Regions from separate parts of the Superficieibacter sp. genome, predicted to be linked through region 3. Evidence: predicted binding sites of a transcription regulator. Region 3 holds the regulator's gene; each other region holds the start of a gene.
The links. Region 3 encodes PurR, which represses purine synthesis genes. Its sites were predicted from a motif close to CANGCAAACGTTTGCNTG; they were not measured.
Positions count from the first base shown of each region.

Region 1 (5,680 bases), on a different contig from region 3:
TACCCTAACTTACCCTGCGCCCAGGCAATACCGCTGGCGTACTCCGGTGGCAGCAGCGGGGTCAGCGCTTCCAGCGTCGCGCTCAGGCGATCCCTGTCGCTGTCGGTCAGATTAAGATGCCCCACTTTGCGCCCGGCGCGCACCTCTTTGTCATACCAGTGCAGGTGGATCAGCGGCAGCTTGAGCCAGTCATAGTTAAGATCGGTGCCGATCAAATTCACCATTACCGACGGGCTGTCCACCACCGGCTGCGGCAACGGCAGCCCGACGATCGCCCGCAGGTGCAGTTCAAACTGGCTGATCGACGCGCCGTTTTGCGTCCAGTGACCGCTGTTATGCACGCGCGGAGCCAGTTCGTTTATCAGCAACCCGCCTGGCGTGATAAAACATTCCATCGCCATCACGCCGACATAATTCAGTTCGTGCAGAATGGTCGAAAGCATGGTTTCGGCCTGCGCCTGCTGGTTGGCATTCGCCTGCGGGAAGGCCACGCTGGTGCGCAAAATCCCGTCCTGATGCAGGTTATGCGTCAGCGGATAAAACACCGTGCTGCCATCCTGCGCGCGCGCACCCACCAGCGATACTTCACCGCTGAAGTTAATTCCCTGCTCAACAATACATTCGCCGTAGCAGTCCTGCGGAAGCTGTGCGGTATCCGCCGCGCGCAAGCGCCACTGCCCGCGTCCGTCGTAGCCTCCCACCCGGCGCTTGACGATCGCCAGATCGCCGAGACGTTCAAACACCGCAGGCCACTCGTCTGCGCTCGCCAGCAACTGCCACGGTGCGGTAGCCAGCCCCAGCTTATCGAATAGCTGTTTCTGCGTCAGACGGTCGGCGATCACCGGAAAAACGTCGCGGTTGACGAAGGCGGGATGACGCGCCAGTTCGCGGGTCAGGGGCGTTTCCGGCCAACGCTCAATTTCAGCGGTAATGACGCTTTGGGCAAAGGGCACCGCTTCCGGTTCAGCATCCAGTCCGATGGGCCAGACCGCAATGCCCAGCGGCTCACCGGCCTGGCGCAGCATCCGCCCCAGTTGACCATTGCCCAGTACGCAGACCTGCTTCATGCCGCACCTCGCGGGTCCGGGTTATCCAGCACCTCGTCGGTTTGCGCTTTGCGCCACTCGACCAGACGCGCCAGCAGTTCAGCATCATGCTGGGCGAGGATTTGCGCTGCCAGCAGCGCTGCATTCGCCGCGCCCGCTTTGCCAATCGCCAACGTGCCAACCGGAATACCGCGCGGCATCTGCACAATGGAATACAGGCTATCCACACCGCTTAAGGCCGCGCTCTGGACCGGCACACCCAACACCGGCACCAGCGTTTTAGCGGCGATCATCCCAGGAAGATGCGCCGCCCCGCCCGCACCGGCAATAATCACCTGAAAACCATTGTCCTGCGCGCCTTCGGCGAAGCTGAACAGTTTATCGGGGGTGCGGTGTGCGGAGACGACTTCGACGTGGTGCGGGACATTCAGGGCATCAAGGATTTCGGCGGCGAACTGCATGGTTGCCCAGTCACTTCTGGACCCCATCACGATGGCGATACGTGCCGGATTGTTGCGGGAAGACATGCGTCTCAAAACTCCTGTGGGTGTGCTTCACACGACTGACAAGGCCACAGAGAATAGCATGGAAAACCGGGGAGGAAAACGGTTGCGTAGGAGGATATTCGGCAGTATCAGGTCAGCATTAAAACGGAAAATGAATCAGTTCAACGTCGCCCCGCGTGACTTTCACCATCGATCCCTCGCTGTGCCACGCGCCCAGCACCACGCGGAATGCAGGCTGTCCGTTTGCCACGCATTCATGCACGGCGGGGCGGTGTGTATGACCATGGATCAGCCATTGCACATGATGTTTTTCGAGCGCATCAACGACCGCCTGCGGATTCACGTCCATAATTTCCAGCGATTTCGTGCTGTTCGCCGCTTTGCTGTTCGCCCGCATTCTGGCAGCGATACGCTGGCGGATAAAAAGCGGAAGCGCGAGAAACAGTCGCTGAAGCCACGGCTGGTGGACTTTGGCGCGAAACGCCTGATACCCGGCGTCGTCGGTGCACAAGGTGTCGCCGTGCATAATCAGCACCCGGCGTCCGTAAAGGTCGAGGATTTTCTCTTCCGGCAGCAGGATCATGCCGCTTTCACGGGCAAAACGTTTACCGAGCAGAAAATCGCGGTTGCCGTGAATGAAATAACAGGGGACGCCGGAATCAACCAGCGCGTTGATTGCCGCCGCGATTTGTCGATGCAGCACAACCGGATCGTCATCGCCAATCCAGGCTTCAAAGAGATCGCCGAGAATGTACAGCGCGTCGGCCTGACGAGCTTCTTCGGCTAAAAAACGCAGAAAACCGGCGACGATCGCCGGTTCTTCCGTGCAGAGGTGAAGATCTGCAATAAAGAGTGTCGTCACGCTTATTCGCTGACGGTCACGCTGGTAATGATAACGTCTTCTTTAGGAACGTCCTGATGCATACCGCTGCGACCCGTAGACACGCCTTTGATTTTTTCAACAACGTCCATACCTTCAACGACTTCAGCAAATACGCAGTAGCCCCAGCCCTGAAGGCTTTCGCCGGAGAAGTTCAGGAAGTCGTTATCGGCGACGTTGATGAAAAACTGTGCGGTTGCAGAGTGCGGTGCCTGAGTACGGGCCATTGCCAGCGTACCACGGGTGTTTTTCAGACCGTTGTTCGCTTCGTTTTTGATCGCTTCTTTGGTCTCTTTCTGACGCATACCCGGTTCAAAACCGCCGCCCTGAATCATGAAGCCGTTGATTACACGGTGGAAAATGGTGTTGTTATAAAAACCTTCGCGACAGTAATCCAGGAAGTTTTTAACTGTTTCAGGCGCTTTATCGTCAAAAGTTTTGATTACGATATCGCCGTGATTAGTGTGGAATGTAACCATTTTTGTATCCTGTTCCGTTATAGTGGCACTTCAACCCGACAGCGGGTCACAGATAAGCGCATGTTATAGCATAAGCAGGAGGTTCGATCATCCCGCAAAGTGTGCTGCTTCGTCTGCAAATTATGGTTATTATACGGACTTTACAATCCACACACGTCTACCACATGGAATCATCGATGTTGAAAATTTTTAATACTCTGACGCGCCAAAAAGAGGAATTTAAACCTATTCATGCCGGGGAAGTCGGCATGTACGTGTGTGGTATCACCGTTTACGATCTCTGCCATATCGGTCATGGTCGCACTTTTGTGGCTTTCGACGTTGTCGCGCGTTACCTGCGGTTTCTCGGCTATAAGCTGAAATATGTGCGCAATATCACCGATATTGACGACAAAATCATTAAGCGTGCCAACGAGAACGGCGAGAACTTCGTGGCGCTGGTTGACCGGATGGTGAAAGAGATGCACACCGATTTCGATGCGCTGAATATCCTGCGCCCGGACAGCGAGCCGCGCGCCACCCAGCACATCCATGAAATCATTGAACTTACCGAACGCCTGATCCAGCGCGGTCACGCTTATGTTGCCGATAACGGCGACGTGATGTTTTCGGTAGAAACTGATGCCGACTACGGCAAACTATCGCGGCAGGATCTGGATCAGCTCCAGGCAGGCGCGCGCGTTGAAGTCGTTGACGTGAAGCGTAACCCGATGGATTTCGTGCTGTGGAAGATGTCCCGACCGGGCGAGCCGAGCTGGTCTTCGCCGTGGGGCGAGGGGCGTCCGGGCTGGCACATCGAGTGCTCGGCGATGAACTGCAAGCAGTTGGGTTCACATTTTGATATTCACGGCGGCGGTTCGGATCTGATGTTCCCGCACCATGAAAATGAAATCGCCCAGTCCACCTGTGCGCATGATGGCGAGTATGTGAACTACTGGATGCACTCCGGCATGGTGATGGTTGACCGCGAAAAGATGTCCAAATCGCTGGGCAACTTTTTTACCGTGCGCGACGTGCTGAAATATTATGACGCGGAAACCGTGCGCTACTTCCTGATGTCCGGTCACTATCGCAGCCAGCTTAACTACAGCGAAGAGAATCTGAAGCAGGCGCGCTCAGCGCTGGAACGTCTGTATACCGCGCTGCGCGGGACGGATGCGTCGGTCGCAGCGGCGGGCGGCGAAGCCTTCGAAGCCCGTTTTGTTGAGGCGATGAACGATGACTTCAACACCCCGGAAGCCTACTCGGTGCTGTTTGATATGGCGCGTGAAGTTAACCGCCTGAAAACGGAAGAAGGGCAGGCGGCAAACGCCCTGGCCTCGCACCTGCGTAAACTGTCTCACATTCTGGGGCTGCTGGAGCAGGAGCCGGAAATGTTTCTGCAAAGCGGCGCGCAGGCCGACGACAGCGAAGTGGCGGAGATTGAAGCGTTGATCCAGCAGCGTCTGGACGCACGCAAAGCCAAAGATTGGTCGGCGGCGGATGCAGCACGCGACCGGCTGAACGAGATGGGGATCGTACTGGAAGATGGCTCGCAGGGTACGACCTGGCGACGGAAATAAATGTGTCAGGCCCGGCTTTTCGCCGGGCCTTTTTACATCATCCTCTGCGCCACCACCACAATAATCCCGCCAGTACTGCGCCCGGCAGCCACACCCACAGCAATTCCGAAATAATCACCTGCTGCCCGTACGGCGTGGCGTAGCGTGAGAGCGCAAACGGCGCGACCTTGATCACCTGCCACGGTGCAAAAAAGCGTTCATCCGACCACGGCCACAGCCAGCCGACACCTTTCCCGCCGGTGGTCACGGAATCCAGCAGGCTGTGCGATAGCAGCGAAACGGTCAAAAATAGCCAGCAGCGAACAAGACCGGCTTTAAACCATCGTCGGCCCGCCAGCACGCACAAAATCGGTATCACAAAAGCAAACAGCAGCGAATGGGTAAATCCGCGATGGCCGAACGCGTTGCCATAGGCGACGCCAAACTTAAATGCCAGTACGTCCGCATCCGGTAGCATGGCGAGGACTACGCCCGCAAACAGCAGGCGCGGCGGAATAATGCGTAACCCCAGCCCTGCGCCGAGGCAGAGCGGGATGGCTGCGTGAGTGACAATCGTTGGCATAATGGGAAATCCTTTTAAAAATTACTTTCCGTTATACGTCGTGCGGTTATTCAGTACACCGTCCATCACGCCGATTCGCGTATCACCAGTTGCCCGGACAGGGTAATGCGCTGATTCAGCAACTCTGGCTGATTGATTTTGCGGATTATCAGCGCGGCGGCCTGACGTCCGGACTCTTCACTGGCGGAAGAAACGTAGGTAAACGACGGCGAGGTCAGGTTGACGTGCAGCATATCTTCAAAGCCGAGCAGGGCGACCTGCTGGGTCAGGAACACATCTTTACCAATGGTGCGCCCCACCTGATGAATGCCGCTGATGGAGCCGATAATGGCATCCGGGGAATGGCACAGCAGGGCGGTAATGGTGTTATTTTTTTCCAGCAGATGCCGCGTGGCGTTGCTGACCGCGCGGGTATCTTCGCTACAGGCGGCGCTGGACTCTTCCCGATACACCATCCCGTTCTGGGTCAGGGCGCTGCGAAAGCCTGACAGCCGTTGCTGGCGGATCAAATCATTCTCTTTGCCGCCGACGTAGGCAATGCTGCGGTGCCCGCGCTCAATCAGATAGCGGGTGGCGAGGCTGGCGGCCTGGCGGTTATCGCGCATCACCAGATTGCACTCTTCCTCAAGCAGCGACTGTGAGACG
Region 1 covers NZ_DAMAPU010000004.1:231,975-237,654, reverse strand. The annotation lists gene purK (5-(carboxyamino)imidazole ribonucleotide synthase) at 1-1,067, opposite strand, end outside; gene purE (5-(carboxyamino)imidazole ribonucleotide mutase) at 1,064-1,573, opposite strand; gene lpxH (UDP-2,3-diacylglucosamine diphosphatase) at 1,692-2,414, opposite strand; gene ppiB (peptidylprolyl isomerase B) at 2,417-2,911, opposite strand; gene cysS (cysteine--tRNA ligase) at 3,088-4,473, shown strand; gene RT197_RS10195 (metal-dependent hydrolase) at 4,511-5,035, opposite strand; gene malI (Mal regulon transcriptional regulator MalI) at 5,101-5,680, opposite strand, start outside.
Region 1: a site for PurR is predicted at 1,645-1,662, ahead of purE (5-(carboxyamino)imidazole ribonucleotide mutase). Genes of this name have one in related genera too.

Region 2 (5,680 bases), on a different contig from region 3:
TAAAGACGTCGCCGCCATTGGCCCACATATAGGGCAGGAGAGTAAATGCCAGGCAGCCAGAGCAGGTGCCGGGGATAGCAAAGCCGTAGTATCCGTCGCCAATCTTATTAATTTTCTCGGAATACTCTCTTAATTCCTGTAGCGTTTCTGGCGGTCTTTCAGGATCTAACCCCGCCTGGCGAAATATCTTTTTGTTGTAAAATAAGAAGGAAGACTCGGCAGAAAATGGCACGCCGTAGAGACGTCCTTTGGAGACGCCGATGGTTTTCAGGGAGCCGCTGAGTTGTTGAATATAATCCCGGTCGCCAATTTTATCCGTCAGGTCTACCAGTTGTTCAGAACCATGAAGCTGCGGCAGAAAAGAGACATCCAGCGCCACCAGGTCCGGGGCGCTGTCGGCGGCAATCGATGAGCTAAGCTTGGTTAACATGCTCTCGCCGGGGATCATGTTCAGCTTAATATTGACTTTATCCTGGGATTTATTATAAGCCGCAACCAGCAGTTCCAGTGACGTCTGATTAGAGCGCCCCCAGAAGGTAACAGTTTCTTTTGCGTGTGCAATGCTACCCAATGTCGCAGAAATAATACAGGCGGCAAGAGTGGTATGTAGAGCCTTTGAAAACATAAACACCTCGGTTTTGTTAACTTATGGAATATCTACAACTTGATTCACTCATTTGCAGGTAGCAGGGAACGATAATTTTTCCCCGGTGGACCTGCCCATCAATTTTTTCTATTAAACATTTACCGGCGATCCGGCCTAATTCTTTCAACTCAAAATCAACGCTGCTAAGCGTCGGGCGACAGAGTTCGGTAATCACCTGCCAGTTATCGTAACTCACGACCGCCACATCTTTTGGCACCTGGCGATGATGTTCATGTAATGCCTGTAATACGCCATGTGCGATTAAATCATTTCCGGTAATAATGCCGTCCACTTCAGGACACCGGGACAGAATTTCCCGTGCAGCGGCATAGCCATGTTCAGAATTCCACGGACCGTATTGCAGCGGATAATCTTTTAAGCCGTGAGCAGATAGCACGCTTTTACAGCCAGCATCGCGCTGGCGGACCGCCATAAAATGTGCAGGCCCGGTAATTTGCACAATATGTTTGCAGCCCTGGGTGATCAAATGCTGACTGGCAAGCTGGCCCGCACCGATATCATCAGGCAGGACGCAAAGGGCATTTTCATCTTCAACGTCGGTGTAGGCATAGACTACCGGCGTCTGATTCTTTTTCATTGGCAGCGGCAGGCGGGTATCCGTTTTAGCAGCGGTGACAATAATGCCGTCAACGCGTTTTGCCAGTAAAGAATCAACATGTCTTTTAAGTTCCTGCTCGCAGCCGCCAGCATTACACAGGAACACGGATATTTGCGCTTCCGCCAGCGCATTCTCTATTCCATTAAGAATAGGCAGACTGAAACGTCCGTAATTATCGCTGGATAATAATCCAATGGTGTATGTTTTCTTTTGATGCAGCGCGCGTGCCAGTTCGCTCGGTCGGTAATCCAGTTCGTTAATGACTCTCTTAATGTTATCCTGGGTTTGCCGACTAATTGATCCGGTGCCGTTCATGACTTTTGACACGGTACTAATACTGACATTGGCTGCACTGGCAATGTCTTTTATCGTGACGCGAGTGCCTGGTTTGCTTTTTTTCATCATTAGAGGAGGCCAGGTTATTTTGAATGCGGCGAGGATATAAGAAAAGGAAAACGTTTTCCTATTAAATTATAACCAGAGTGAGAAAAAGATCACAATTGTCTTCATTGGTGGGGTAATAATGTGACTGAGGTAATATTTATACAATTTAATATATATTGGCAGGGTGAATAAAATACCGAGATATTCCTCTGGTATATATATTAAAAATGAATGAGGTGTTTTTATGATAATATTTGTATGGTGATTAAATTAGTCTATAAATAAAATTGTGGTGAATGTTTTCCAGGCGTGCGACATAAAAAAAGCCGATCCACAGATCGGCTTTTTACATCGTTATGACATCAGAAATTGTAGCCTGCGACCAGATACCAGCCAAAGCCGTTAGATTTGATCGGCTCGGCCTGCCAGACCGGCTGGTCGCCATCGTTCCACTGGCCGCCGTTATGGAAGTAACGCGCGACGACTGAGTAGTGCCAGTGGTCGTAGTTCAGCGCCAGCACGTGGCTGGAAGCGATAGAGTTGCTGGTGCGGTATTGATCGTCGCCCAGATCCGAACCCCAGTCGAAGTTGGTAAAGCCGATGTAGCTTAAGTGGCCGCCCCAGACATCGGTGATTGGCACAAAGTATTTCACTTTGAAACGGTAGCCGTCCCACTCGTTCTCGTTTGACGCGCCGTAGTTCTGCCACTGGTATTTTGCGTAAACGTTCAGCGACAAACCAATCGGCAGTCCGGTTTCAACGTCCGTGCCCAGACCCATGTACCAGGTGCTCTGACGGCCCGACTCGTTGCGGCCCATATCGTAGATATAGTTGTTGGCAAAGTACCATTCTTTAAACGGTCCAACGCTCAGATCGGAGTTGGTCAGCTTGTCGATGGAGAAACGCGGCTCGATTTCGGTAAACAGCGGGGAACCGTGATTCCAGATACCGCGAGAATCGCCGTCGCCGCCGAAGAAGCGCGGAGCATCGACATAGCCGTAGAAATCAAACCAGTCCTTTTTCGCGAAGGCTTCGTATTCGAGGTAGGTATCGTTGCGCAGCGCCGGTCCGAAGCGGGTGTGATAGCTGCCGACCACGTTGACGCTCTGATGCCACCAATCGGAAAGGAACTGCGGTTTTTCTTCTTCTGCGGCGTTCACCGAAAAAGTGGAAGAGAGCGCCAGCACAGCGCCTGCTGCAAGAATTGTATATTTCATAGTTATGCCACTGTTTAAAAATCCCTCACGGGAACGAAAGATGAGTACGCGTTGCTAAATGTTTCAATTTTTCTGTGGGGCCTATTATAAGAATCCCTGCTCACAAAAATATGTGTTGTTTCACATTCTTCTCATTGACGTAATCGATTGCGTTCACGTTTGCGTACTTTAACGGCGGCGATTGTACTGGCAACTGCGTGGGTTGCCAATATTCGCTTACGAAATACGGGGAAAAGCGGGCGGAAAATGATCCGCCCTGGCAGGATTAAGGTTGTTGTGCGGGCTGAATGTCATGGATTCGAATGAAACCTAACTGCTCAGGCGTAATGCCATTGAGTTGCAGGGCAACATCGACATCGCTGGGGGCCAGGGTGCTGGCAGGGGCGTTGATCAACTGGCTCTGCACGTTAACTTCCTGATAGTTCTGGGTGGTGCCCTGAAGCTGTCCCCATTCTACCGTGCCGCTGAAGGCCGGTAACGGATCGTTCGATTCGCCCTGAATACGCAGCGTCGCCCGCGTGCCGTCGGCATTTGGCGCGATATTGGTCAGCGACATCCGCAGCATCCCGATCTGACTGTTCAGGCGGGCGGGCGTGTTTGCGCCGGGCAGTAAATAAACGCCGCTGGCCGATTTCGCATTCAGCGCATTTTGCTGGGTGATTTTTACCGTTTCTTTATTCAGCTCCGTCATTTCTTTATTGAGCGTGCTTACGCTCTGATGCAACTGACGAACTTCACTGTGCGGTGCGCAGGCGGCCAGAGTAAACAGGCTCCCCAGCGTCAAAGCTTTCAGATAACCTCTTGTCATAGCGTCGATTCCTTCAAAAGGGCAATTATTATCATTAGGGTAGAGGATAACGGCGCGCCTGCCATCGATCCATAGTCTCAAAAAAGCTCTTCCTTTGTAGTCCCGCCAGTTCAGGGTAAACTATAGGCCACATTCACCACTCGTCAGGACGCGTTATGCACTGCCCATTCTGTTTAGCCGTAGATACCAAAGTAATTGACTCCCGTCTGGTGGGGGAAGGCTCTTCAGTGCGCCGTCGTCGGCAGTGTCTGGTCTGTAATGAACGCTTCACCACCTTTGAAGTGGCGGAACTGGTGATGCCGCGAGTGGTGAAAAGCAACGACGTCCGCGAACCCTTTAATGAAGATAAACTGCGCAACGGTATGCTGCGCGCGCTGGAAAAGCGCCCGGTGAGTGCGGATGACGTCGAAATGGCGCTTAATCACATTAAATCGCAATTACGGGCAACCGGTGAACGCGAAGTGCCCAGTAAGATGATCGGCAATCTGGTGATGGAGCAGCTTAAAAAGCTCGATAAAGTGGCCTACATCCGTTTTGCCTCCGTCTACCGCAGTTTCGAAGACATCAAAGAATTTGGCGAAGAGATCGCCCGCTTACAGGATTAACTCATGCAGGATGAAGTGTACATGGCGCGGGCGCTGAAGCTGGCGCAGCGCGGTCAGTTTACCACCCATCCCAATCCCCGCGTGGGCTGTGTGATTGTCAAAGAAGGCGACATCGTCGGGGAAGGTTTTCACCAGCGCGCGGGCGAGCCACATGCGGAAGTGTATGCCCTGCGTATGGCGGGCGAAAAGGCCCGTGGTGCAACGGCCTATGTGACGCTTGAGCCGTGCAGTCATCATGGCCGCACGCCGCCGTGCTGCGAAGCGCTGATTGCAGCAGGCGTCGCGCGCGTTGTCGTCGCCATGCAGGACCCCAATCCACAGGTGGCCGGGCGCGGTCTGTACCGTCTGCAACAGGAAGGTATTGAGGTCAGTCACGGGCTGATGATGAGCGAAGCGGAAGCGCTGAATAAAGGCTTCCTGAAAAGAATGCGCACCGGCTTTCCGTATGTGCAGCTTAAGCTTGGCGCGTCGCTGGACGGACGCACGGCAATGCACAGCGGCGAAAGCCAGTGGATCACCTCACCGCAAGCGCGGTGCGATGTGCAGCGTTTGCGCGCGCAAAGTCACGCCATTCTGACCACCAGTGCCACGGTGCTGGCGGACGATCCGCAGCTGAACGTCCGCCGCGATGCGCTTTCCGCCGAGGTGCTGGCGCGCTATCCGCAGGATGAATTGCGCCAGCCTGTGCGCGTGGTGATTGACAGCCACAACCGCGTGACCCCGGAACACCGCATCGTTCAGCAGGCGGGAGAAACCTGGTTTGCGCGTACCGAACAGGATAATCGCGTCTGGCCTGCAAACGTGCGCACGCTGAGCATTCCGGCGCACAACGGGCATCTGGATCTGGTCCTGCTGCTGATGCAACTGGGACGCGAACAAATTAACAGCGTCTGGGTGGAAGCCGGTCCAACGCTTGCGGGCGCGCTGATTCAGGCCGGGCTGGTCGATGAACTGCTGGTGTATCTCGCGCCCAAACTGCTGGGCAGCGATGCCCGCGCTCTTTGCGTGCTGCCGGGGCTTGAGAAGCTCGCCGATGCGCCCCATTTTAAATTCAATGAGATACGACAGGTTGGCCCGGATATTTGTCTCCATCTGACTAACCTGTAGCGCCTGCGGTATAAACAGCAGCAGCGCCTGAATTATTATGATAAAATCCGCCCCCCTGCGGGGCCAAATGAACCCAAAGGAAGAGTATGAACATTATTGAAGCTAACGTTGCTGCCCCGGACGCTCGCGTCGCCATCACCATTGCGCGTTTTAACAATTTCATCAATGACAGCCTGTTAGAAGGCGCGATTGACGCTCTCAAGCGTATTGGTCAGGTGAAAGATGAAAACATCACCGTTGTCTGGGTGCCCGGCGCTTACGAGCTGCCTCTGGCGACCGGTGCGCTGGCGAAAA
Region 2 covers NZ_DAMAPU010000004.1:339,131-344,810, reverse strand. The annotation lists gene RT197_RS10720 (sugar ABC transporter substrate-binding protein) at 1-625, opposite strand, end outside; gene RT197_RS10715 (LacI family DNA-binding transcriptional regulator) at 642-1,670, opposite strand; gene RT197_RS10710 (nucleoside-specific channel-forming protein Tsx) at 2,012-2,866, opposite strand; gene RT197_RS10705 (DUF3251 domain-containing protein) at 3,132-3,674, opposite strand; gene nrdR (transcriptional regulator NrdR) at 3,830-4,279, shown strand; gene ribD (bifunctional diaminohydroxyphosphoribosylaminopyrimidine deaminase/5-amino-6-(5-phosphoribosylamino)uracil reductase RibD) at 4,283-5,386, shown strand; gene ribE (6,7-dimethyl-8-ribityllumazine synthase) at 5,473-5,680, shown strand, end outside.
Region 2: a site for PurR is predicted at 3,003-3,020, ahead of RT197_RS10710 (nucleoside-specific channel-forming protein Tsx). Genes of this name have one in related genera too.

Region 3 (5,680 bases):
AATTCAAAAAGCAGTTTACCGAGGCGGCAGTTAAAAATTTTGGCGCGGGCTGGACGTGGCTGGTGAAAAAAGCGGACGGCAGCCTGGCTATCGTTTCCACCTCCAATGCCGGTTCGCCGTTGACCAGCACAGACACGCCGTTACTGACCGTGGACGTCTGGGAACATGCCTACTACATTGATTACCGCAATGCCCGCCCGGTTTATCTGGAGCATTTCTGGGCGCTGGTGAACTGGGATTTCGTCGCGCAGAATCTGGCGGCGTAACCGGCAGGCGCAGAAGGTTTTCGCCTTCTGCGCCTGAGCGTAATCAGCGACTGGCGCAGGCTTCACGCTCTGACTGACGGCCGGAGAAGAACACCACCAGCAGGGCCAGACCGGCAATAATCGCCCCCATCACCGGGACAAAGCCGTAACCCAACCCACCAGAAATGACTGCCCCACCGGCCACTGCACCCAGCGCATTACCGAGGTTGAACGCGCCAATATTAACCGATGACGACAGCCCCGGCGCTTCGCTGGCAACCCGCATAACCCGCATTTGTAAGGGCGGAACCACGGCAAAGGTTGCCGCGCCCCATACCAGCATACTGACGGCCGCGCCGAATTCGTTACGCGCCAGCAACGGGATCGCCAGCATAATCGCGATTAGCAACAGCAAAAATCCTTTCAGCGTTGCGCTCACCGAGCGGTCGGCAAATTTGCCCCCCAGATAATTGCCGATGGAAAACCCCGTTCCCACCAGCACCAGCATGACGGTAATAAACGCGGGCGTGGCGTCGGCGATGCTGTGCAGTACCGGCGCAATGTAAGTATAAAGCGTAAACATCGCGCCCGCGCCGAGCACCGTGGTCAACAGCGCGCTTAATACCTGCGGGCGCACCAGCACTGACAGTTCCTGACGCACATTTGGCCGCTCGCCTGCCCCACCTTTCGGCAGCGAGAACCACAGGCTGAGCATCGCGATCACCCCTAATCCGGCCGTCGCCAGAAATGACATCCGCCAGCCGATGGTTTCACCCAGCCACGTCGCCGCCGGAACGCCACCAATATTGGCAATCGTTAGCCCCATAAACATGGTCGCTACCGCGCTGGCCTGTTTATGCTTCGGCACCACGCTCGCCGCCACCACCGATCCAAGGCCAAAAAACGCCCCGTGGTTAAGGCTGGTGACTATACGCGACAGCATCAGGGTCGTGTAATCAGGCGCGATGGCAGAAAGCACGTTGCCGAGGGTAAAGATGGCCATCAGGAAGATCAGCGCATTACGCCGCGCTCGGTGTGACAATAATAACGTCATCACCGGCGCGCCCACCATCACGCCAACGGCATAGGCGCTGATCAACATTCCGGCGGTAGGTATAGAGACGCCCACGCCCTCGGCGATGGTCGGCAGCAATCCCATCGGAGAAAACTCGGTGGTGCCAATACCAAACGCCCCAATTGCGAGCGCCAGCAAGGGGTAATTCACTTTCATTCACAGACTCCGTTTCAGCCGTCGAAATAACGGCACGACGAAAAGATGTCAAAAGCATGACATTAATCACAAAAAAACAGAAGTTACATAAATGGCAAAAGAGTATTGCGGAAAAGAGAACAATCAGCGAGGGAGGTGGCCCTCCCCCGGAAAATCAATGCAGCGCAGCAACCAGACCGCTGGCAACAATCAGACCCAGAACAATAATCGTCGTTACCAGAGAAAACTTAAGATCGGTACTCATCAATTTTTACTCCTTGTTATTACCCTGTGAAAAGTGAGCTTGTTCATTTTTACACACCTGACGGTGAAAATCTTGCCTGATTTAGATTGATCGCCATTTTTTCGCTTTCCCTTTTGCTCAGAATCGGCCAAAATTCCACGCTTAATTATAAGCGTACCAGCCATTGACCCCCACCTGACGTTCTGTGTCGTTTTCCCGGCCTGTTGCAATCATCACATTTTGCGCCAGGGGTGTGTGCAGGCAAACGTTTACCTTTATTTGCAGGCGTTCAGTAATCGGGTCTGGAGTAAGATTTTAATGGCAACAATTAAAGATGTCGCGAAGCGCGCAAACGTTTCCACTACAACCGTATCACATGTTATTAACAAAACGCGTTTTGTAGCGGAAGACACTCGTGAGGCGGTATGGGCGGCGATAAAAGAACTTCACTATTCCCCGAGTGCGGTTGCCCGCAGTCTGAAGGTCAACCACACTAAATCAATTGGCCTGCTGGCGACCAGCAGCGAAGCCGCCTATTTTGCGGAAATTATTGAGGCGGTCGAGAAAAGCTGTTTCCAGAAAGGCTATACCCTGATCCTCGGTAACGCCTGGAACGATATTGAAAAACAGCAGGCCTATCTGTCGATGATGGCGCAAAAGCGCGTCGATGGCCTGCTGGTCATGTGTTCTGAATATCCGGCTCCCCTGCTGACCATGCTCGAAGAGTACCGGCATATTCCAATGGTGGTAATGGACTGGGGCGAGGCGAAAGCTGACTTCACCGACTCGGTCATTGATAACGCATTTGAAGGCGGCTACATGGCCGGGCGCTACCTGATCGAACGCGGGCACCGGGACATCGGTATTATCCCCGGCGCCCTGGAGCGCAATACCGGCGCAGGTCGCCTGAGCGGTTTCCTGAAGGCGATGGAAGAAGCGCAGATCACTATTCCGCAGCCGTGGATTGTGCAGGGTGATTTTGAACCGGAATCCGGCTACCACGCGATGCAGCAGATCCTTAATCAGGCCCATCGCCCGACGGCGGTCTTTTGCGGCGGTGATATTATGGCCATGGGCGCACTGTGCGCCGCTGATGAAATGGGTCTGCGGGTGCCGCAGGATATTTCAGTCATTGGCTATGATAACGTGCGCAACGCGGAGTTTTTTACTCCGGCGCTGACCACCATCCATCAGCCGAAGGATTCCCTCGGCGAAGCGGCGTTTAATATGCTGCTGGATCGTATCGTTAATAAACGCGTCGAGTCGAAGTCCATTGAAGTGCATCCGCGCCTGGTCGAACGTCGCTCGGTGGCCGACGGCCCGTTTGTGGACTATCGGCGTTAAGTTATTCATCGGGAGCCGCAGCGTCCGGCTCCCGCAGCCATTCCCGGTTCAGCGTTTCACTGTCCCCCAGATACTCCAGCAGCCACGCCAGCGCAGGTGAGATATCGCTTTGCTGCCAGGTCAGGCAGCAGGCGGCATCAGGAAAAGGATTTTCAAGTTCCAGCGCCCGCCACTTTCCGTTGTCAATCCACGGACGGGCAAAATGCGCGGGCACCATCGCCACGCACAGTCCGGCGGAAATACAGGTTGCCGACGATCCCCAGTCCGGCACCACGACCCGTTTCTGATTATCCAGTAGCCAGGTAATGCGCTTGGGCAGCGAACGCGAGGTGTCTTCACGTACCAGCGACGGCCAGTTGCGCAACTCATCATCGCTCAGCGGCCCCGGCAGACTCGCCAGCGGATGATCGTGGGCGACCACGCAGCGCCAGCTTAGCATTCCCATATCGCGAAACGCGTAGCGCCCGCCGACCGGGATCGCCTGGGTTGCGCCAATGGCCAGCTCCACCCGCCCGTCGGCGAGGGCATCCCAGACACCGTTAAACACTTCCTGGAAGACAATAAGCTCCACGTCGGGAAAGTGACGGTAAAAATCGACAATCATCTGCCGGGTTCGCTCCGGGCGGACAATATTATCCACCGCAATCGGCAACTGACTGCGCCAGCCGTGAGCGATTTGCTGGCACTGCTGACGGGTGATCTGCATTTTTTTGATAACAGTCCGCCCTTCTTTCAAAAACCAGCTCCCGGCAGGCGTTAATTCCACATCCCGGTGCCGCCGCTCAAAGAGACTAACGCCCAGCCATTCCTCCATTTGCCGCACGGTATAGCTGACCGCAGAAGGCACACGATGCAATTCCTGGGCAGCAGCGCTGAAACTGCCGTTGCGTGCGACCGCATCTATCACTTCGAGGGAATATTCCGACCACATTTTCTGCCTGCAAATTTTTTGATGTCACCGCGCAAATATTAGCGTTTCACAAGCCGGAATGCACTGCCTACACTCTGGCGCACTATCATCTGTCATCAATAAGAGAATAACGATGCAACCTGGAAAAGGTTTTCTGGTCTGGCTTGCCGGGCTGAGCGTGCTGGGTTTTCTGGCCACCGACATGTATTTACCGGCGTTTGCGGCGATCCAGCGCGACCTGAATACTCCAGCCGCTGCGGTCAGCGCCAGCTTAAGTCTGTTTCTGGCAGGCTTCGCACTGACCCAGTTAATTTGGGGACCATTGTCGGATCGTTACGGCCGGCGTCCGGTTCTGCTAAGCGGGCTGGCTATTTTTGCGCTCGGTTGCCTGGGGATGCTCTGGGTTCAGGATGCCACCACCCTGCTGATCCTGCGGTTTGTCCAGGCGGCAGGTGTCTGCGCGGCGGCGGTCACCTGGCAGGCGATGGTCACCGATTATTATCCGGCCCAACGAATTAATCGTATCTTCGCCACCATCATGCCGCTGGTCGGGCTTTCTCCGGCGCTGGCACCGCTGCTGGGAAGCTGGCTGCTGGTACATTTTGACTGGCGGGCGATTTTCGCCACTCTTTTCGTTATTACGATCCTGCTGATGCTGCCCGCCCTGCGTCTGAAACCCGCCCCGAAAAAAGCGCCTGAAGATCGCAGTCCCCTGACGTTTGCGACCCTGTTGCGTTCGCGCCCGTATTGCGGCAACGTGCTGATTTATGCCGCCTGCTCTGCCAGCTTCTTTGCCTGGCTCACGGGTTCACCGTTTATTCTTAGCGCGATGGGCTATGGGCCTGGCGTGATTGGCCTGAGCTATGTACCGCAAACTATCGCTTTTCTGGCCGGTGGCTACGGCTGTCGCGCTGCGCTGCAAAAATGGCAGGGTGCGCGTCTGCTGCCCTGGCTGCTGAGCGTTTATGCATTAAGCGTGGTGGCGACCTGGGGCATCGGCCTGAGCGACGGAGCTTCTCTGACTGCATTGTTAATCCCGTTTTGCATCATGGCGCTGGTCAACGGAGCGATTTACCCGATTGTGGTCGCCCAGGCCTTACGCCCCTTCCCGCAGGCCACGGGACGCGCCGCCGCGCTTCAGAACACGTTACAGCTCGGGTTATGTTTCCTGGCAAGCCTGGCGGTTTCCTCGCTGATGGCAACGCCGCTATTGACCACCACCAGCGTGATGCTGGCGACCGTATTGCTGGCGGGACTGGGCTATCGGATGCAGCGTAACGGCAACGTCACCGTCGCACACGATGAAGATAAAAAGTCCTGTCGCGCCTGATTATGTTGTATGCATGTAATTAGCTTGCTAAGACTTTTGTATTGAATCAGCGAGTTTAGCGTCCTATACTGGTTTTCGTTGTCTTATAATTACGATAAATCAGTGATACTTAGCGGGTGGAGGAACTCACCCGTTTTAACCACGGATGGCATTTCGGCAAGGGTACTCTCCCTTCCTCTGTTTCTACGTCGGATAGCAGGCTTACGGATTTTCCGTGAGATTTCTCACAACCCAAAATAGCATCTACGCTGTTAAAAGGTTCTGATCACATACGCGTGATGGAGAAGCTATGAGTTCATCGTGTATAGAAGACGTTAACATCCCGGATGATGACTGGTATCGCATTACTAATGAGTTACTCAGTCGTGCCGGAATCGCCATTAACGGCACCGCCCCT
Region 3 covers NZ_DAMAPU010000001.1:762,540-768,219, forward strand. The annotation lists gene sodB (superoxide dismutase [Fe]) at 1-266, shown strand, start outside; gene RT197_RS03895 (MFS transporter) at 310-1,476, opposite strand; gene RT197_RS03900 (YnhF family membrane protein) at 1,631-1,720, opposite strand; gene purR (HTH-type transcriptional repressor PurR) at 2,018-3,043, shown strand; gene punR (DNA-binding transcriptional activator PunR) at 3,045-3,974, opposite strand; gene punC (purine nucleoside transporter PunC) at 4,087-5,283, shown strand; gene cfa (cyclopropane fatty acyl phospholipid synthase) at 5,573-5,680, shown strand, end outside.

Region 4 (5,680 bases), on a different contig from region 3:
GCTGGGCGATCTCAACATCGCCGAGCCAAAAGCGCTGATTGGCTTTGCTGGCCCGCGCGTTATCGAACAGACCGTGCGTGAAAAACTGCCGGCTGGCTTCCAGCGCAGCGAATTCCTGATTGAAAAAGGGGCGATTGATATGATCGTCCGCCGCCCGGAAATGCGCCTGAAGCTGGCCAGCATTCTGGCGAAGCTGATGAACCTTCCGGCACCTGACCCGGATGCCCCGCGTGAAGACGTGGTGGTACCGCCGGTACCGGATCAGGAAATCGAGGCCTGATATGCACAGGGGCAGGGCCAGACGGCGCTGCCCTTTTGCTTTTCTTCACCGTTAAACGTTGCGGGCATCATGGAAAAAGAACTTATCCCTCACGCCACGTCGCCCCTGGCTACGTGGCTTTCTTATCTGGAAAATCTGCACGCGAAGACCATCGATCTGGGGCTTGAGCGCGTAAGCCAGGTGGCTGCCCGCCTGGATGTACTGAAGCCCGCCCCGTTTGTGTTCACCGTAGCAGGGACTAACGGCAAAGGAACCACCTGCCGGACGCTGGAATCCATCCTGACGGCGGCGGGTTACAAAACCGGCGTCTACAGTTCGCCGCACCTGGTCCGCTACACCGAGCGGGTGCGCGTTCAGGGCGCAGAACTGCCGGAAGCGGCGCATACGGCTTCGTTTGCCGCCATTGAAGCCGCGCGGGGCGACATCTCTCTGACCTATTTTGAATACGGCACTCTGTCGGCGCTGTGGCTGTTTAAACAGGCTGCGCTGGACGTGGTGATCCTTGAGGTCGGGCTGGGCGGACGGCTGGATGCCACCAATATGGTGGATGCTGACGTTTCCGTCGTCACCAGCATTGCCCTCGATCATACCGACTGGCTGGGGCCGGATCGCGAAAGCATCGGGCGCGAAAAAGCCGGTATCTTCCGTGCGGGCAAACCGGCGATCGTCGGCGAGCCGGAAATGCCGCAGTCGATAGCGGACGTCGCGCAAGAGAAGGGCGCAGTGCTGCTGCGCCGCGATGCCGACTGGCGTTATGAGGTGAGCGGGCAGGGCTGGCGTTTTGTCGATGCCAGGGGTGAACTGAACAACTTACCGTTACCGCAGGTGCCGCAGCCTAACGCCGCCACCGCGCTGGCCGCGCTGCGCGCCAGTCAACTTGCGGTCAGCGAGCAGGCGGTCCGTGACGGCATCGCCGGAGCGATTTTGCCGGGACGTTTTCAGATAGTCAGTGAATCACCGCGTTTGATCCTCGACGTCGCCCACAATCCACACGCGGCGGCGTACCTGGCGGGACGTCTCAAAACGCTACCAAAAACCGGGCGCGTTCTGGCGGTCATTGGTATGCTGCATGATAAAGATATCGCAGGCACGCTGGCCTGTCTTAGCGACGTAGTTGACCGCTGGTACTGCGCACCGCTGGAAGGGCCGCGCGGCGCAACGGCAGAGCAGTTGCTGGCGCATTTACCTGACGGCGCAATGTATGTCACAGTAGCGCAGGCATGGCACGCCGCAATGGCGGATGCGAAGCCAGAAGACACCGTGCTGGTGTGTGGATCGTTCCACACGGTAGCGCACGTAATGGAAGAAATGGAGGCGGGGGGATTCGGTGGCGAGTAAGTTTCAGAACCGTTTAGTCGGCACGATTGTCCTGGTTGCACTGGGCGTCATTGTCCTGCCTGGGCTGCTTGACGGCCAGAAAAAGCATTATCAGGATGAGTTCGCCGCCATTCCGCTGGTGCCGAAACCCGGCGACCGCGACGAGCCGGATATGTTGCCAGCGGCAACCCAGGCGCTACCCGCCCAGCCGCCGGAAGGTGCAGCGGAAGAGGTGAGAGCAGGCGATGCGGCGGCACCGACATTAGATCCATCTCGCCTTGCGGCGAACAGCGGTGCGGATATCGATCAGATCCCGGTAGCACCTGAACCGCCAAAACCTAAACCCGTAGATAAACCGCAGACCAAACCGCAGCGGGACAAAACCAGCGAGCAGTTAGCGGCGGCGGCTGAAGCGCCTCCGCCGACAAAACCTGCGCCGCAGGAAAAACCGGCTGCTGAAGAGAAACCTGCGCCGACCGGCAAGGCATATGTTGTCCAGCTCGGTGCGCTGAAAAATGCTGACAAGGTGAGTGAGATCGTCAGCAAATTGCGTGGGGCGGGGTATCGGGTTTATACATCGCCTTCCACGCCGGTTCAGGGTAAAATCACCCGCATTCTGGTGGGGCCAGACGCGTCGAAGGATAAGCTGAAAAGTTCGCTGGGCGAGCTGAATCAGATTTCCGGGTTGAACGGTGTGGTGATGAACTACGGCGTCAACTAACGCCCTCTCCCTAACCCTCTCCCGCAGGAGAGGGGACGGTCCGGGGGATACGTTTGAGCGCCTTTCTCCTTAACAGGGAAAAGGCTGTCTTTCTCCCTCTCCCGCAGGGAGAGGGGACGGTCCGGGGGATAAGTTTGAGCGCCTTTCTCCTTAACAGGGAAAAGGCTGTCTTTCTCCCTCTCCCTCAGGGAGAGGGTCGGGGAGAGGGGGAGCGTTAATCCTCTTTCCCTCAATAAAGGGAGCGGAGCCGTGAACGCCCTCTCCCTAACCCTCTCCCGCAGGGAGAGGGGACGGTCCGGGGGATAAGTTTAAGCACCTTTCTCCACAACAGGCAAAAGGCCGCTTTTCTCCCGCAGGAGAGGGGATCGTCCGGGGGATAAGTTTAAGCGCCTTTCCCCACAACAGGGAAAAGGTCGCTTTTCCCCCTCTCCCTCAGGGAGAGGGTCGGGGTGAGGGGGAGCCGTCCGGTACAGCGCCAACGTCCCGGCGCTTTCTGGCGAGCCGGGACTGTCCGGCACAGCCCCCACCTTTCGGCGCTTTTCCCCCTCGCCAGCAGAGGGCGGAATGGCCCAAACCGGCGATGGCGTTGAATGTTTTTTCAGCGCCATTTTTATTTGTGCAGGGAACGGAAATCCCTACGCAAACGTTTTCTTTTTCTGTTAGAATGCGCCCCAACTGGATGGCAGGGCGTAAATCGTGAGACAAAAATGGTCTGGATTGATTACGCTATTATCGCGGTAATTGGTTTTTCCTGTCTGGTTAGCCTGATCCGTGGTTTTGTTCGTGAAGCGTTGTCGCTGGTGACATGGGGTTGTGCTTTCTTTGTTGCCAGTCATTACTACACTTATCTGTCAGTCTGGTTTACGGGCTTTGAAGACGAACTGGTTCGAAATGGGATTGCTATCGCGATACTGTTTATCGCGACGCTTATCGTTGGCGCTATCGTGAACTACGTGATAGGTCAACTGGTGGAGAAAACCGGCCTGTCGGGTACGGACAGGGTGTTGGGGATCTGCTTCGGCGCTCTGCGTGGCGCGCTGATCGTCGCTGCCATTCTGTTCTTTCTGGACACCTTCACCAGCATGTCGAAAAGCGAAGACTGGCAAAAATCCCAGCTCATTCCGCAATTCAGTTTCATCATCAGATGGTTCTTTGATTATCTGCAAAGCTCGTCAAGTTTCTTGCCCAGGGCATAAGTCCTGAGATGTGGCTTAACGAGGAAAAGACGTATGTGCGGTATTGTCGGTATCGCCGGTGTTATGCCGGTCAACCAGTCTATTTATGACGCGTTAACGGTGCTTCAGCATCGTGGCCAGGATGCCGCAGGCATCATTACCATTGATGCGAATAACGGCTTTCGGTTACGTAAAGCCAACGGCCTGGTCAGCGATGTGTTCGAAGCGCGTCACATGCAGCGTATGCAGGGCAATATGGGTATCGGTCACGTCCGCTACCCAACCGCTGGCAGTTCCAGCGCCTCAGAAGCGCAGCCTTTCTACGTTAACTCACCGTATGGTATTACGCTTGCTCACAACGGCAACCTGACCAACGCTCACGAACTGCGTAAAAAGCTGTTCGAGGAGAAGCGCCGCCATATCAACACCACTTCTGATTCCGAAGTTCTGCTTAACGTTTTTGCCAGCGAGCTGGATAACTTCCGCCACTACCCGCTGGAAGCCGACAACATTTTTGCCGCCATTGCCGCGACCAACCGCCTGATCCGTGGCGCGTATGCCTGCGTGGCGATGATTATCGGCCACGGGATGGTCGCCTTCCGCGATCCGAACGGCATTCGCCCGCTGGTGCTGGGCAAGCGCGCGATCGGCGACGGGCGCATTGAATACATGGTGGCTTCGGAAAGCGTGGCGCTCGATACGCTGGGCTTTGAATTCCTGCGCGACGTTGCGCCGGGCGAAGCCATTTACATCACCGAAAAAGGCCAGCTCTTCACCCGCCAGTGTGCTGACAACCCGGTCAGCAATCCGTGCCTGTTTGAATACGTTTACTTTGCCCGCCCGGATTCGTTTATCGACAAAATTTCCGTTTACAGCGCCCGCGTGAACATGGGCACCAGGCTCGGTGAGAAAATCGCCCGCGAGTGGGAAGATCTGGACATCGACGTGGTGATCCCGATCCCGGAAACCTCCTGCGATATCGCGCTGGAAATCGCCCGAATTCTGGACAAACCTTACCGCCAGGGCTTCGTAAAAAATCGCTACGTCGGCCGCACATTTATTATGCCGGGCCAGCAGCTGCGCCGTAAATCAGTGCGCCGCAAGCTCAACGCTAACCGCGCCGAGTTCCGCGATAAAAACGTGCTGCTGGTTGACGATTCCATCGTGCGCGGCACCACTTCCGAGCAAATTATCGAGATGGCGCGTGAAGCCGGGGCGAAGAAAGTTTATCTGGCCTCTGCCGCACCGGAAATTCGCTTCCCGAACGTCTACGGTATTGATATGCCGAGCGCCAACGAACTGATCGCCCACGGGCGTGAAGTGGATGAAATCCGCCAAATCATTGGCGCTGATGGCCTGATTTTCCAGGATCTGAACGATCTGATCGATGCGGTCCGCGCAGAGAACCCGGAAATTCAGCAGTTCGAATGCTCGGTATTTAACGGTATTTACGTTACTAAAGATGTCGATCAGCAGTATCTCGACTATCTCGATTCCCTGCGCAATGACGATTCCAAAGCGGTACAGCGTCAGAACGAAGTGGAAAATTTAGAGATGCACAACGAAGGATGATCCCGGCGCTACGTTTCTGATACAGGGGCGTGGCGGTTGCAACTGTTACCCGGATCCGGCAAAGTCTGCGCATGACGAATTAAGGACATGTTCATGAAAAGAGTCATTGTCGGCATTTCGGGGGCCAGCGGCACGATTTACGGCGTGCGGTTATTAGAGATTTTACGTGACGTTCCCGATGTAGAAACGCATCTGGTGATGAGCCTGGCCGCGCGCCAGACGCTGGCGCTGGAAACGGATCTTTCCCTGCGCGAAGTTCAGGCGCTGGCGGACGTCGTTCACGATGCGCGCGATATCGCCGCCAGTATCTCCTCCGGGTCGTTTAAAACGGCGGGTATGGTGATCCTGCCGTGCTCGATCAAAACCTTGTCCGGCATTGTGAACAGCTACACCGACGGCCTGCTGACGCGTGCCGCCGACGTGGTGCTGAAAGAGCGCCGCCCGCTGGTACTGTGCGTGCGCGAAACGCCGCTGCATCTGGGGCATCTGCGCCTGATGACCCAGGCGGCAGAGCTGGGCGCGGTGATCATGCCGCCCGTTCCGGCGTTTTATCACCGTCCGCAATCCATTGATGATGTCATCAACCAGACGGTAAACCGGGTGCTCGATCAGCTT
Region 4 covers NZ_DAMAPU010000005.1:272,074-277,753, reverse strand. The annotation lists gene accD (acetyl-CoA carboxylase, carboxyltransferase subunit beta) at 1-280, shown strand, start outside; gene folC (bifunctional tetrahydrofolate synthase/dihydrofolate synthase) at 350-1,618, shown strand; gene dedD (cell division protein DedD) at 1,608-2,318, shown strand; gene cvpA (colicin V production protein) at 3,026-3,514, shown strand; gene purF (amidophosphoribosyltransferase) at 3,548-5,065, shown strand; gene RT197_RS12450 (UbiX family flavin prenyltransferase) at 5,159-5,680, shown strand, end outside.
Region 4: a site for PurR is predicted at 2,955-2,972, ahead of cvpA (colicin V production protein). Genes of this name have one in related genera too.